DNA from 2 places in the Clostridium sp. BJN0013 genome. Region 1 is predicted to be linked to the other one. Evidence: predicted binding sites of a transcription regulator. Region 1 holds the regulator's gene; the other holds the start of a gene.
The links. The regulator LexA, encoded in region 1, represses DNA repair genes until DNA is damaged. The targets are predictions, from matches to a motif close to CNAACANNTGTTNG.
Positions count from the first base shown of each region.

Region 2: a site for LexA is predicted at 3,321-3,334, ahead of recA (recombinase RecA). Genes of this name have one in related genera too.

Region 1 is NZ_CP162495.1:2,059,263-2,067,491, forward strand. Features, by position in the region: gene AB3K27_RS10560 (2-hydroxyglutaryl-CoA dehydratase) at 1-914, opposite strand, end outside; gene AB3K27_RS10565 (acyl-CoA dehydratase activase-related protein) at 911-1,810, opposite strand; gene AB3K27_RS10570 (tyrosine recombinase XerC) at 2,088-3,095, shown strand; gene AB3K27_RS10575 (hypothetical protein) at 3,232-3,615, opposite strand; gene lexA (transcriptional repressor LexA) at 3,789-4,394, shown strand; gene AB3K27_RS10585 (aminotransferase class I/II-fold pyridoxal phosphate-dependent enzyme) at 4,395-5,681, opposite strand; gene hfq (RNA chaperone Hfq) at 5,768-6,016, opposite strand; gene miaA (tRNA (adenosine(37)-N6)-dimethylallyltransferase MiaA) at 6,142-7,071, opposite strand; gene mutL (DNA mismatch repair endonuclease MutL) at 7,084-8,229, opposite strand, start outside.
Region 2 is NZ_CP162495.1:2,313,049-2,321,277, reverse strand. Features, by position in the region: gene AB3K27_RS11830 (DNA translocase FtsK) at 1-1,086, shown strand, start outside; gene rimO (30S ribosomal protein S12 methylthiotransferase RimO) at 1,311-2,651, shown strand; gene pgsA (CDP-diacylglycerol--glycerol-3-phosphate 3-phosphatidyltransferase) at 2,635-3,222, shown strand; gene recA (recombinase RecA) at 3,356-4,447, shown strand; gene rny (ribonuclease Y) at 4,782-6,326, shown strand; gene spoVS (stage V sporulation protein SpoVS) at 6,481-6,741, shown strand; gene AB3K27_RS11800 (decaprenyl-phosphate phosphoribosyltransferase) at 6,964-7,824, shown strand; gene AB3K27_RS11795 (hypothetical protein) at 7,843-8,229, shown strand, end outside.

The DNA of each region.
Region 1 (8,229 bases):
GGAAAAATCTGAATTGCACCGTCAAAGCCTTTTTCATTTGCTAAAACAGCTTCTCCTATACATTCTCTAGCATGGCCGCCTATATAAAAGGGTAGATATTCCTTAGAGGCTCTCCTTATATTCAGTGAATTTAAATTTAATGCAGAGAGAGCTGTATTTTTAACCCACCAACTTGGAGTTATGCATCTTACCGTTGATACTCCATAGTCCATGAGTTTATCTTCTATAAACAGATTTGAAAAGGGTTCTACAATAGTATATATTTCACCGATTATAGAAATTTTTAAAGGAATTTTATTTTTACATATGGTGATTTTATCCAGTTTCTCCATATGTTCTTTTAATATATACAACATTTCTTTTGGGGAAGTGCTTCTAAAAGCTTTTTCTTTACACTGTTTTAGTATATTCTTACATTCTCCTTTGTTTAATTCATAACCAGCTAATAGTTTTGCTTTGCTTTCAATGCTGTCTATCAAATTTATTATCTTAATTGCCAAACTTGCTATTTTAAGTTTTTCTGCCGTACTTTTTTTGCTGTTTGAGATAATTGAAGTTATTCTGCGTATAAGTTCTTTTATACCTATGTCTTTGGGACAATCTATAACTATGAAATTTAAATTGTATCCTAGTTTCTTTAGTAAATTTATTTGAAGTTCGCAGTATTCTCCAAATCTGCAAGGGCCACAGCTGCCTACTATTAAAATTGTATCTGCCCCTTTTTCTATACTTTGAATATAGTTACCAATCATTATTTTAAAAGGAAGACATATCTCTTCAGGGGAATATAATGAGCCTATTTCCAAAGCCTTTTTATTGCTTAAGGGTGGTATTATATAGTCAATTCCTAATCCATCAAATAAAGCTTTTGCTGCAAAATATGTATTCCCCAAATGCGGAAAAGTTATCTTCATAAATTTTCACATCTCCTTTCAAGCATATCTGAGAAAGCTTCAATTCTAGTATCAAAACCAGCTTCTCCAGTTTGCTCATCTATTTTTAAAACTAAGAAGGGGAAATTTTTTAATCTATCCTTGATAAGTTCTATTACTACAGAATCTATGCCGCAAGCAAAGGAAGATACATATATTATTCCATCTACTTTTTTAGTTTCTGCAAGATAAGTGGAAAAACCATAGGAATTTCTAGCAAAGGTCCAAAAAGGTTTTTTGAACAAGTGTTTTATTTCATCATTTATTTGAGTTTTATCTATATCTTCCTCAGTAAGTATACCTATGTTTAATTTATTTAATTTTTTGATTATATTCATATTGGTAAAACTATCGTATAAGTTATAAGGATGACCAACTAAGGCTATATTTCTAGAAAAACTCATATTATTTGACGGCAAATTATAGGATTCTTGTACTTTTAAGGCCTTTTTATATGCTCTATTTATTTCTAAAAGATTTTTACTAAATTTTAAGCCTGCATTTAAAATCCAGTTTCTAAGTTTATTTTTAGAAAAGGCATATAAAGGATAAGTTAATGCCTCTGGCATATTAGGTATGTTGTCTAATACCATTTCCGGAAGCCCACAAAATTTAGGACAGATAAATTCATCTTTATTTAGTTGCATTATTCTAGGAATAAGAATTATATCACATTTGTCTTTTATAGCAGCTACGTGACCGTGAAATACTTTTATTGGAAGGCAAGCTTCATCTACGCAATACTTTACGCCCATATCTAGTATATATCTGTTAGTATCAGGAGAAGTTATTATTTCTGCTCCTAATTCTTGAAAAAAAGTTTCTGCAAAAATATGATATTTGCAGTACAATAATCCTTTTGGAAGTCCTATTTTCATACATTTATTAAGCTGTTTAGTACAGCAATACCTCCAATCTTTTTTAGTATTTAATATATCATTTCTATATTTTACCTTAAATATAGAAAATTATTCAGTTAAATAAAATAAATAGAGAATAGTTTATATAATAAATATTATGTTAAATAACAAAAAAATAAACCAAAAACAAAAACAATAGAAGGAATTTTTCTCTCCTTTGTAGAATATATAAATATATATAAGATCGTTAAATGATTATTTAACGATCTTATATAAGAAAGGGGAATTTTATATTATGAAATACAACTTAAACCATATATACAATCCAGAACTCCCTGGATATTTAAATGATTTTTTAAATTATCTTGGTACCATCAAAGGCAAATCAAAAAATACTTTGGAAGGCTATAAAGTTGACTTAACTATGTTTTTTAGGTTTCTAAAACTATATAAGGGACTAGAAAAAGAAGGTTCTCAATTTGAAAATATAAAAATAAACGATATTGATATTGATGTTATAAGGCAAATAACCTTAAGTGACTTATTTGCATTTATATCTTTCATAGAAAACTATAGACATAATAAGAGCTATGCTAGGGCCAGAAAAGTGGCTTCTTTAAAATCTTTCTTCAAATACCTGTATAGCAAGGCTAAATTGATAAATGAAAACCCTGCTCTAGAACTAGAATCTCCTCAAATAAATAAAAGAAATCCTATTTATTTGAGTTTAAAAGAAAGTAAGCTTTTACTTGAGTCTATTGATGGGAAATTCAAGGAAAGAGACTATTGTATTATAACTTTTTTCTTGAATTGTGGGATGAGACTTTCAGAGCTTTGTAGTATAAACATATCCAAAATCAAAGAGGATACCCTCACTGTAATAGGAAAAGGAAACAAGGAAAGAACTATATATCTAAATAAATCCTGTTTAAAAGCACTTAAGGATTATTTAGTTTCAAGAGATAAATATTTAAATAAAATAAGAGATAAGGATGCCCTTTTTATAAGTAAAAACTATACTAGAATAAATAAAAGATCTGTTGAAATTATGTTGAAAAAATATTTAAAAAAAGCTGACCTGGACAGCGAAAAATATACACCTCATAAATTAAGGCACACTGCAGCCACTCTTATGTATAAGTATGGTAATGTAGATATAAGAAGCCTTCAAAAAATACTTGGACATGAAAGTGTGTCTACTACTCAAATATACACTCATGTAGATGATGAAAAACTTAGAGAAGCAATAAAATCAAATCCTTTAAATGAAATAAATGAAGAACAGAAAGAGGTAGATTCTTAATTATTATTGTTTGTTATTTGTTTTTTGTGTTTACTTTTTGATAAATTCACATAATATTTATTATTTAAACATTAAATTTTTAGGCTGTCTCCAGAACTACTAAAATTTCAGATAACTCAAGGCAAATTACTACTTTTTAATTTGCCCTATTTTTTATAATTTTTATCAGCCCAGGATATTCTTCATGGATTATTTTATTGAATTTATCTTTATTATCTAAAATTTCTCTTAAACCATCTATATCATCTATAAATTCCAAAGTGCTTTCTTTCATATTCTCCATATAAGAATTATTTTGGTCATACGCCATTATTTCAGGCTCTTCAATTTGGTAATCCTTTAATTCATCTTCATCATCTAAAATTGTATCAATCTTTATGGCTTTCATATCATAGTCCTCTAATTCCAGACACTTACCACAATTGTTGCACCTTTTACTTGGATTTAAATCACATGTATTGCACTCATTACAGTTATTACAAACTTTTTTTTCATTAAATATACAGTATTTCATAAATATATTGAACTCCTTTTATTTTATTTCTTTTTTGGTTTACTTTTTATTTAATTTACATAATATTTATTATTTAAACATTAACTTTAAAACCGGTAAAATTAGTATAGAACATAAGTTTGCCATTTGTCAACTTCTATGATATAATTCACGTAAATAGATTTAGAGGAGTGTATTTTATGACAGAACACAGTAATAATAGACAATCTCAAATATATAACTTTATAAAATCACAAATTAAAGAAAAAGGTTATCCTCCTTCTGTTAGAGAGATATGTGCTGCTGTGGGGTTAAAATCTACTTCTACTGTCCACAGTTATCTTGAAAAATTAGAAAAAAGAGGTTTTATAAAAAGAGATGCCACTAAATCCAGAACCATAGAAATTATTGAAAAATCTCAAAAAAAAGAAATGATAGAAGTGCCTATAATAGGAACTATAACTGCCGGTATGCCTATTATAGCAGTAGAAAATATAGAGGATTTTTTTCCCCTCCCCATGAACTATATAAAAAATAGCAGAGAAATATTTATGTTAAGGGTAAAGGGAGAAAGCATGGTAGATGCAGGTATATTAGATGGTGATCTATCTATAATAGAAAAAATAAACTCTGCAGAAAATGGAGATATAGTAGTAGCTCTTATTGAAAATGAATCTACCTTAAAAAGATTTTTTAAAGAGAAAGATCATATAAGATTACAGCCGGAAAATAAAAATATGTCCCCTATCATAGTAGATGATTGTAAAATAATCGGAAAATTAATAGGTATATATAGACAATACTAATTATTTATCAATTATACTGGATAAAGCCATGAGTATTCCTATTTTAGCATGGTCAAAAGTCAATCCTCCCTGTAAATAAGCTATATAGGGTTTTCTTATTGGAGCATCTGCGGATAGTTCAATGGAAGAACCCTGTATGAAGGCTCCTGCAGCCATTATAACTTGATCTGAATACCCTGGCATATCCCAGGGTTCACACTGTGAAGAAGAATCTACAGGGGATGCTTTCTGGATAGCCCTGCAAAAATCTATTAATTTTATTCTGTCATTGAACTTAATACACTGTATTATATCGCTTCTTTTATCATTGTATCTTGGCAGAACTTCAAATTTGGCCAGTTCCATAATTCTAGCACAAAAAACAGCACCTTTTACTGCTTCTATAGAAATATGAGGTGCTAAAAACAATCCTTGATATAAAAGCCTCATTACTCCAAAAGTTGAACCACATTCCCCTCCTATACCAGGTACTGTAAGCCTATAAGAAGCTTGAGTGACATATTCTTCCTTTCCCGCTATATATCCCCCAGTAGGTGCTATACCTCCTCCTATGTTCTTTATAAGTGATCCTGCCACTAAATCCGCACCTACATCTGTAGGTTCCATTATATCTATAAATTCACCATAACAATTATCCACAAAGCATATTAATTCCGAATTGATTTTTTTTACAAAATTTATTATCTCCTTTATTTCCGATATAGAAAATGATTTTCTCCACCCATAACCTGTTGATCTCTGTATATGTACTATTTTTACTTTATTATTTTCTATTAAATATTTTTCTATACTTTTAAAATCTATTTTATTATCCAAGGTTAAATCTATCTGATGATAATTTATACCATATTCCTTAAGTGAACCCACTTTTTTATCACTGCATGTACCTATTAAATTATGAAGTGTATCGTAAGGAGTTCCACAAACAGATAACATTGTATCTCCTGGACGCAAGTTGCCAAAAAGAGCACAGCAAAGTGCATGAGTTCCATTTACAAAATGAGGCCTTACAAGTGCACTTTCTGAATTAAATACTCTAGCATATACTCTATCTAAAGCATCTCTTCCTATATCTCCATAACCGTAGCCAGAAGAATTGGTAAAATGGGATTCACTTATACCCTCTTGTTGAAGGGCATCTAAAACTTTTAACTGATTGTATTCTCTTATTTCATCATAATATATGAATTCACCTTTAACATCTTCTAAAGCCTTTTCATATAAAGAAATTACTTTATCATTTATTTTGTATTTATTTTTCAGTTTTTCTTTAGTTATATTTAACAAAATTATTACCTCCAAAATGTATTGACACATAGAAAAAGAATAGAAAATTGCCTATTCCTTTTCTATGACAGCTCTTTAAAATAAGCTTATGATCTGTCATCTGTTCCTACAGGAGTATTAAATAGAATTGCTTTTGATGGTGTAATAGTAGAAAGTGCATGTTTATATACCATCATTTGTTTTCCATCACACTCTAATATAACTGTAAAATTATCAAAACCTTTTACAATTCCTCTAATTTGAAAACCATTAGTTAAGTATACAATAACCGGAATCCTGTTTTTTCTGGCACCATTTAAAAAGATATCCTGTAAATTATTAGCTGGTTTACTCATAGTTTTTTCCCTCCGTAACCTTTATTTGTAGTAATTTTTAGTTCTATAAAGAAATTACTGGTACTTACTTTTTATTTTAGAAAAAAATGTTTGATATAATATATATTATATCAATATTTAACATTTTAACAAGTTATTAATATATTAATTATGTAATTCACTATTTCTCTATTTGAAGTAAACTCATCTTTATTTACCCAAATAACTCTTTCATCTTTTCTAAACCAGGTTAACTGTCTTTTTGCATAATTTCGGCTTCCTTTCTTAACCAGATATATAGCTTCATCCAAGGATATCTCTCCTTCCAAATACCTGATTATTTCTTTATATCCTATACCTTTCATAGATTGCATATCTTTCGTATATCCCATGGATTTTAAATTTTTAACCTCATCTATAAGTCCTTTTTTTATCATTAAATCCACTCTTTTATTTATTCTTTCATATAGTTTAATACGATCCATATTAAGTACAAAATAATATATTCTATAAGGTATATTATATAAATTATCTCTACTATTAAATTCACTTATGGTTTTTCCAGTAAGTTTATATACTTCTAGTGCTCTTATAACCCTTTTTAAATCATTTGGATACAATCTTTCATAGGAAATACTATCTATGTTTTTTAAAAGAGAATGTACATATTCCCTACCCTGTGCTTCCGCCAAACTTTCCAAATATTTTCTGTAATTTACATCCACTTTTGCACCGGTAAAGCCATAGTTATAAATAAGAGAGTTTATATAAAGTCCTGTTCCCCCTACCAACATGGGAAATTTATTTTTACTATATATATTTTCTATAGTTTTCTCAGCCAAATTCTTATATTTGGATACATTAAAATTCTCCTGAGGCTCAACAATATCTATCAGATGATGGGGAATTCCCTGCATCTCCTCTTTTGTAGTTTTAGCAGAGCCTATATTCATATACTTATATATCTGCATAGAATCTGCAGATATTATCTCCCCATTTATTTTTTTAGCCACCTCTATGGATATGTCAGTTTTTCCCACTGCAGTAGGTCCTGCAAGTATAAATAGATTCTTCATACCTTTCCTCTCCTACTGTATTCTCTTAAATTTTTTTTCTAAATCATTTAATGTAAATTTTATTATAGTAGGTCTTCCATGAGGACAGGTAAAGGGATCTTCTATAAATCTTAATTCCTCAAGCAAATATTCCATTTCCATTATTGACAGATTGCATTTTGCTTTTATGGCAGCCCTGCAAGCCAGTGTAGCTATGGAAAGATATTTTACCTCAATAGTATCTCCAAAACCCATATTTTTTAAATTATCTATTATATCTATAAATAAATTTTTAACATCTGGATTTCCAAGTATTACAGGTACTTCTCTCACATTTATAGTATTATTTCCAAATAGCTCCACGTTGAATCCAGCTCTTTTAAATACATCCTTATTCTCCACATAACATATATAATCTTCAGCAGTAAGTTCCATAACTACAGGGGTAATCAATATTTGGCTCATTACCTTCTCTTTCTGTATACTGCTTTTATATTTTTCAAAGAGAATTTTTTCATGGGCTGCATGCTGGTCTACAATATATAAATTGGAACCTGCCTCTGCTATTATGTATGTATTGTTAAACTGCCCAATTATTTTAAAAGGAGGCAGCTTGGAAATTTTACTCTCATGTGAAGTACTTATATTCATACTTTCATTTATAATGCTGTTTTTGTCTGTAATATTTTTGTATTCTTCGAAAATATTATCTTCCTCTTTGGAATTAACATACTGTTCTTTATTATTACCATATTTCTCTTTTATATAACTTTCATAACTTGGAGGTTTTAAATCAATGGGAATTTGAACTTTATTTGTCTCTACATATTCTTCTTCCTGTGGCAGAATTTTATCTTCCACATCTATTTTAAAAGAATCCTTTAAACTTTCCCTAAGCGCCTGATGAATTGTATCAAATACAAATGTAAATATCATTCTGGAATCACTAAACTTTATTTCCCACTTAGCAGGATGAACATTTATATCTACAAATTCAGGAAATATATCTAAAAATAGTATAAAAAAAGGAAATTTATTAACAGTTAAAAATGATTTAAAAGCTTTTTCTGCAGCTGCAGTTATAGACTTATCTTTAACGTACCTTTTATTTACAAATATACTTTGATTATTTCTACTTCCCCTGCTTACTTCTGAATTGCCTATATATCCATAAATTGA
Region 2 (8,229 bases), 250 kb from region 1:
GTGGTTGAGTCGGAAGAGTTTGTAAATTCCCAGCATAAATTGGCCTATTGTTTAGGCAAAGATATAGGAGGAAACTGTGTAGTATCTGACCTTACAAAAATGCCCCACATGCTTATAGCAGGTGCTACAGGCTCTGGTAAAAGTGTATGTATAAATAGTCTTATAGTAAGTTTACTTTACAAATATTCTCCAGAGAATGTTAAACTTTTAATGATAGATCCCAAAGTAGTTGAACTTAGTATATATAACGGAATACCCCATTTGTTAACACCGGTGGTTACAGATCCTAAAAAAGCAGCAGGGGCTTTAAATTGGGCTGTACAGGAAATGAACAGAAGATATAAATTATTTGCAAGTAATGGTGTTAGAAATATAGAAGGATACAATGATTTATTTGATAGGGGCATAACAGAAGGGAAAATTCCTTTTGTGGTCATAATAATTGATGAGCTTTCAGACTTAATGATGGTTTGCCCAAATGAAGTTGAAGATTATATAGGACGTCTCGCACAAATGGCTAGAGCTGCAGGAATGCACCTGGTTATAGCAACTCAGAGACCTTCTGTAGATGTAATTACAGGAGTGATTAAGGCCAATATACCATCAAGAATATCTTTCGCAGTGTCCAGTCAAATCGATTCTAGAACCATATTAGATAGTAGTGGAGCAGAACGATTACTTGGGAAAGGGGATATGCTATTTTATCCTGTAGGTACTTCAAAACCGGTTAGAATACAAGGAGCTTTTATATCAGAAGCAGAGGTTGAAAAAGTAGTACATTATATAAAAAATAGTGAAGTGGAAATTAAATACGAAGATAAGATAATGGAACAAATAGATCAGGGTATACCTAGTTCCAATGTCAGTAATGACCATGATGAATTTTTAGATAAGGCCATTGAAATTGTGCTAAATGAGGGACAAGTATCTACATCTCTACTTCAAAGACGATTGAGAATAGGATATAATAGGGCAGCTAGAATAATAGAAGAAATGGAAAGTAGAAAAATAATATCAAAAAAGGATGGTGCTAAACCAAGACAGATTTTAATTCATGGAAAAGATGATATACCAAGTTCTTCTTAGATCTAAGGAGAGTTTTCTTAGGAATGATTTTCTCTCTATCTTACAAGAACTTATAAAAGATGTAGAGGCACTCATTTCCATTTCAAAAAACTGAGGGTATTAAAAATATTAGTCTTGGGGTAAATAATATGTAAAATTAAATGTTGAAAATTTTTTATGTAGGTTGTATATTATATGAAAGTATTTATGTGTTATTTAAAAATAACTAAATGGGAGGAGACTTAGTGAATAAATTAAAAGTTGGACTAATAAGTTTAGGATGTGATAAAAATAGAGTGGATTCTGAGATAATATTAGGTAATTTAAAGTCAGCCTATAAAATAATTACAGATCCTAAGTTAGCAGATATTATAATTATAAATACCTGTGGTTTTATAGAATCAGCAAAACAAGAGTCTATAGATACTATACTTGAAATGTCACAGTACAAGGGAAAATATAATTGCAAGGGTATTATAGTAACGGGATGTCTTGCACAAAGATATGGGAGAGAACTTATGGAACTGTTACCTGAAATAGACATAATGATGGGGGTAAATGATTATAATAAGCTGGAAGAAAGTATAAGCAATTTTATCAATAATAAACAAAATAAAATTTATAATTGTGAATATAGTGATTTTAATATAAATGAAGGCAAAAGAATACTCACTACAAAGTCTCACACTGCCTATTTAAGAATTGCAGAAGGATGTGATAATTGTTGTACTTATTGTATAATTCCTAAAATAAGAGGAAAATATAGGAGTAGAAGTATTGAAAATATATTACAAGAATGCAATGAATTATCTCTTCAGGGAGTTAAGGAAGTAATACTTATTGCACAGGATACTACAAGATATGGAATAGATTTATATAATAAAAAAATGCTTCCTGAACTTATGAGAAGAATATCTAAAGTCCAAGGTATAGAGTGGATTAGACTGCTTTATTGTTATCCGGAGGAAATAACAGAAGATATTATAGATGAAATAGCTTTAAATGATAAAGTATGTAATTACATAGATATGCCCCTGCAGCATGTAAGTGATAATATATTAAAGCTTATGGGTAGACGTGGTAGGAAAAAAGATATATTAACAAGTATAAATGAACTTAGGAAAAGAATAAAGGATATTGCAATTAGAACTACTATAATAGTTGGATTTCCAGGAGAGACTGAAGCAGATTTTAAAGAATTAAAGGATTTTATAGAAAATATTAAATTTGATAATTTGGGAGTATTTAAATATTCCAGAGAAGAGGGAACCATAGCTTGTGAAATGAAAGATCAAATTTCGGAAGAATTAAAAACCGTAAGAGAAGGAGAGCTTATGCTGCTCCAAAAACATATTGTTCATTCCATGCAAAAATATAAAATTGGACATAGGTATAAAGTACTTGTAGAGGGAAAAAAAGAAGGCATATGGTATGGAAGAAACTATGCAATGGCTCCAGATATAGATGGGGTTATATACATAAAAAGTAAAAAAGATTTAAAAATAGGTGCCATAATTTACATAAAAATTACAGATAGTGTTGAATATGATTTAGTAGGAGTTGTATGTGATGAATCTAGCAAATAAACTTACAATAATTAGAATTTTATTGATTCCATTTTTTTTGATTTTTATAACTTTAGAGGGTTTAACTTATGGGAAAATTATTGCAATAGTTATTTTTATACTTGCATCTATAACCGATAAATTGGATGGATACATAGCTAGAAGTAGAAATCAAATAACTCGTTTTGGCAAGTTCATGGATCCGCTGGCAGATAAGCTTTTAGTTACTGCAGCACTTATATCCCTGGTGGAATACCATATAATACCTAGCTGGGTTGCAATGATAATAATAGCCAGGGAATTTGCAGTAACGGGTCTCAGAGCAGTGGCAGCTTCAGAAGGTATAGTGATAGCGGCAAGTCCCTGGGGAAAAGCTAAAACTGTAACTCAAATAGTTGCTATAATACTGGCTTTAATAAATTTAAATTATAATCACGTATCTTTGGGTTTTATAAAAACTGTTATAAGTCATCCTCATAAAATGTTGAATTGGATTACAGGTATTGCCATGTTTTTAGCAATAGCAGTTACTTTAATTTCCGGGGTAGATTATTTTATAAAAAATAAGGATGTATTAAATCCAGATAAATAGTATGTAACGTTGATTAAAAAATATCTATAGGTTTATAATTAAAATATAATTTAGATTAAGTTATTGACTGTATGAATAATATGATATATAATTTATGTAGAACATATGTTCTGATGAGAAGGGAAGTGTTCTTTTGGCAAATTTAAATAATGAAAAACTACAGGCTATAGAATCTGCTATGTTACAGATAGAAAAACAATTTGGGAAAGGTGCAATAATGAAACTGGGAGAAAATAGTATTTTAAATGTTGATGTTGTTTCAACGGGTTGCCTTGATTTGGACATAGCACTGGGCATTGGTGGAGTACCACGAGGAAGAGTAATAGAAATATTTGGACCGGAATCTTCAGGTAAAACCACAGTGGCACTCCATATAATTGCAGAAGCTCAAAAAACCGGTGGAGCGGCAGCTTTTATAGATGCAGAACATGCACTTGATCCATCTTATGCAAAAAACTTAGGAGTAGATATAGAAAACTTAATTGTATCTCAGCCAGATACTGGAGAACAGGCACTGGAAATAACAGAAGCACTGGTTAGATCTAATGCCATAGATGTATTGGTAGTGGATTCAGTAGCTGCATTAGTACCAAAAGCTGAAATAGAGGGAGAGATGGGGGATTCACATGTAGGATTACAGGCCAGACTTATGTCTCAGGCGCTTAGAAAGCTTACATCTTCTATAAATAAGTCAAGATGTGTTACTATATTCATAAATCAATTAAGAGAAAAAGTAGGGATTATGTTTGGAAATCCTGAGGTTACTCCTGGAGGAAGGGCATTGAAATTTTATTCTTCTGTGAGAATGGACGTGAGAAGAGTAGATTCCATAAAACAGGGAGATACCATGGTGGGAAACAGAACGAAGGTAAAAGTAATTAAAAATAAAGTGGCACCTCCTTTTAAGCAAGCTGAGTTTGACATAATGTATAATCAGGGGATTTCAAGAGAGGGAAATGTGCTGGATGTAGGAGTTAGGGAGGATTTTGTTCAAAAAAGTGGAGCTTGGTTTTCATATAAGGAAATAAGGCTTGGACAAGGTAGAGAAAATGCAAAACAGTTTTTAAGAGAAAATCCAGATATTTTATTTGAGATTGAAAATAAAATAAGAGAAAAATATAATCTTCCTATAGATAAACACAATTTATCAGATATTAAAGATAAAAATGAAAAAAATACTAAAGAAGATAGTAAAAAACAGGAAAACAAAAATTTATCAAAATAGGATATTCTTAAAGTGATATTCAGCAATGATACAAATAATGGTTAATTATCATAATTAAGGTTTAAATGAAATGAGTTTTAGTTTTTTGTTTTATCTGTTATATGTTTTAGGAGTATGATTTTTAAAGGTAAAATAAGAAAAATAACAGGTGATTATTAGTATATTGAATAAAATCATATAACTTGACAATAATTCAAATATAATATAAAATTAATACAAATTCTGGTTTATCATGTATTTAGGAATTACCAATTGAATAATATGACACCTTTTCTATGCTTGCATATTTAACTGAAATATAGATTTACATAATAAGAGCAAAGGAGGTGTTCATGTGGATTACATGATAATATATGAAATTATTGCTGGTATACTAATAGTTGTTGCTATATTAATTCATTTTAACATAATGAAAAATAAAGTAGCTGCTATAAAATCACAGACTATTTATGAGTCTAATAGATTGAAGGAAGAGGCAAAAAAAGAAGCTCAATCCCAAAAAAAAGAAGCTATACTGGAAGCTAAAGAGGAAGTTCATAAATTAAGAAATGATTTAGAAAGAGAATCTAGAGATAGAAGAATTGAGATTCAAAGACTAGAAAAAAGATTATTGCAAAGAGAAGAATTATTAGATAAAAAGAACGATGTCCTTGAAAAAAGAGAAAATAGCCTGGATAAAAAACAACAAGAAGTTGATAAATTGCAGGCAAAAGTAGAAGAATTATATCAGAAGCAGAGAGGAGAACTTGAAAGGCTGTCAGGTTTGAGTTCTGAAGAGGCTAAAGATATCCTGTTGGAAGAAGTTAATAAAGAAATAAAACATGAATCTGCTATGATGATTAAAGAAGTTGAAACAAAAGCTAAAGAAGAAGCCGATAAAAAGGCAAGGGAAATTATAACCTGTGCTATTCAAAGATGTGCAGCAGATCATGTAGCAGAAACTACAGTGCATGTTGTAACACTTCCTAATGATGAAATGAAGGGAAGGATAATAGGTAGAGAAGGTAGAAATATAAGAACCCTTGAAACTTTGACGGGTGTAGATTTAATAATAGATGATACGCCTGAAGCTGTAATATTGTCAGGTTTTGATCCTATAAGAAGAGAAGTTGCTAGAATAGCACTAGAAAAACTTATAATTGATGGAAGGATACATCCGGCAAGAATTGAAGAAATGGTTGAAAAAGCTGAAAAGGAATTAGAAAGTGACATTAAAGAAGAAGGAGAACAAGCAACTTTTGAAACTGGTGTACATGGTCTTCATATGGAATTAATAAAATTGCTAGGAAGGTTGAAATATAGAACTAGTTATGGTCAGAATGTTTTAAAACACTCAGTAGAAGTTGCATATCTAGCTGGACTTATGGCATCAGAGCTTGGAATAGATCCAACCATAGCGAAAAGAGCAGGATTACTTCATGATATAGGTAAAGCAGTAGATCATGAAGTTGAAGGACCACATGCTATTATAGGTGCAGAAATCGCTAAGAAGTACAGAGAATCACCAATAGTTGTAAATGCTATTGGAGCTCACCATGGAGATTTAGAATTCCAATCTTTAGAAGATATACTTGTTCAGGCAGCAGATGCTATTTCCGCAGCAAGGCCTGGAGCTAGAAGAGAAACATTAGAAGCATATATTAAACGTTTGGAAAAATTAGAAAAAATAGCAAATACATGTGAAGGCGTAGAAAAGTCATATGCCATTCAAGCGGGAAGAGAACTTAGAATTATGGTTAAACCAGAAGATATTGATGATGCAGGAGCCCTTGAAATGGCAAGGAACATAGTAAAGAAAATTGAAGAAGAACTAGAGTATCCTGGCCAGATTAAGGTGAATGTTATTAGAGAAACTCGTGCAATTGAATATGCAAAATAATTTAAGTAGTAAGTATAAATTATATATAACATAGAAAAGTATTCCTTTTAGATTTTGCCTTTACAAAACCTAAAAGGAATTTTTGATTTTATGTAGAATAGTATATAGTAGTAGTATCAAATAAAGTTAATATAATATTAATAGGAGGTTTATTATGGAGGTATTAAAGGTTTCAGCAAAATCAAGTCCAAATTCAGTGGCAGGAGCGTTAGCAGGAGTTTTGAGAGAGAGAGGAGCAGCGGAGATACAAGCTATAGGGGCAGGTGCATTGAATCAGGCTATTAAAGCTGTAGCGATTGCTAGGGGCTTTGTAGCACCTAGTGGAATCGATTTAATATGTATACCGGCATTTACGGACATTGAAATAGATGGGGAAGAAAGAACAGCTATTAAATTAATAGTACAACCAAGATAGTAATAATTAATTAATGTTTATTAAAGGACTTGTGAAGGGTATCTCAAGTCCTTATTGATATTATATTAAATTTAAACATAATTTAATATGAAATTTTATAATTATATTAATTATAAAGTATTACTTTGTAAAGTTATGTTGACTATATCATATACTGTGATAAAATGTAAAAAGATGTTTAGTTAAGTAGTAGGCCTTACAAAGTATACTGGAGGGAAATTTATGATAGCAATAATTGAACTAATGAGACCTAAACAGTGGATCAAGAATTTTTTTGTATTTGCAGCAATTATATTTTCGGGAAATTTTTTAAAATTACAATTATTAAAAAATAATTTATTTACATTTGTTCTATTTTGTATAGGGTCTTCTATAGTTTATATATTAAATGATATAGTTGATATTGAAAAAGATAGGTGCCATCCTGATAAAAAGAATAGACCTCTTCCAAGTGGTCGTGTGTCTAAAAATACAGCTTTTATCTTAGCTGGTATATTATTTGTTCTAGTATTATGTTTTTCATATATCTTATTGGATATAAGGATTTTATTTATAATATTATTATATATTATAGTAAATGTATGCTATACGTTTAAACTTAAAAATTTAGTTATAATAGATGTTATGACCATTGCTTTGGGATTCGTACTTAGAGTCGAAAGTGGAAGTATTGCTACAGGAGCAGAGGTATCACCCTGGCTGTTTTTATGTACAATGCTTTTATCTTTATTTTTGGCTTTGAACAAGAGAAAAAGTGAACTTATAGCTTTAAAAGATAGAAGTAGTTCTTCTAGAACCATATTGGAAAAATACTCTGTTGAGAATATTAATAAAATGCTCACTATAGTAAATCCATCTATATTGATGGCCTATTGCTTATACACCTTTGGCTCTATACAAAGTAATACAATGATATTTACCATACCTTTTGTTTTATACGGTATATTTAGATATGAATATTTAATGGACAGAAAAAATATAGGGGGTAAACCAGAAGATGTATTTGAAAAAGATATACCTTTTTTAATAAATATATTATTGTGGATTATAGCTGTTATAATTATAATATATTTAAAACTATAGAAAGGACATAAATTAAACATGGAAATTAGGAGTTTCTGGCATAAAAATTATGCCCAACAAAAACACGGTATAACTGAAAATAATAATTACTATAATATAATCATAGCCATTGGAATGATCTTATCCATATTATGGATAACATTTATAGATGCAAAACCATTTTCGGATTTTGACTATTATTATACTTTAGCTGTAAACATAGCTAATGGAGGTTCTTGGGGAAATACTTATACCTCTGTAGGATATCCTATAGTGTTAGGGGGAATATTTAAACTTTTTGGAGCAAGTATATTTAAAGCAAAAGTATTCAATCTATGTATAACTCTTATAAATTATTTATGTTTTAAAGCTATTTTATCTAAGATAAACTTAAAGGAAAGAGACAAGAAAATTATATTTACAATA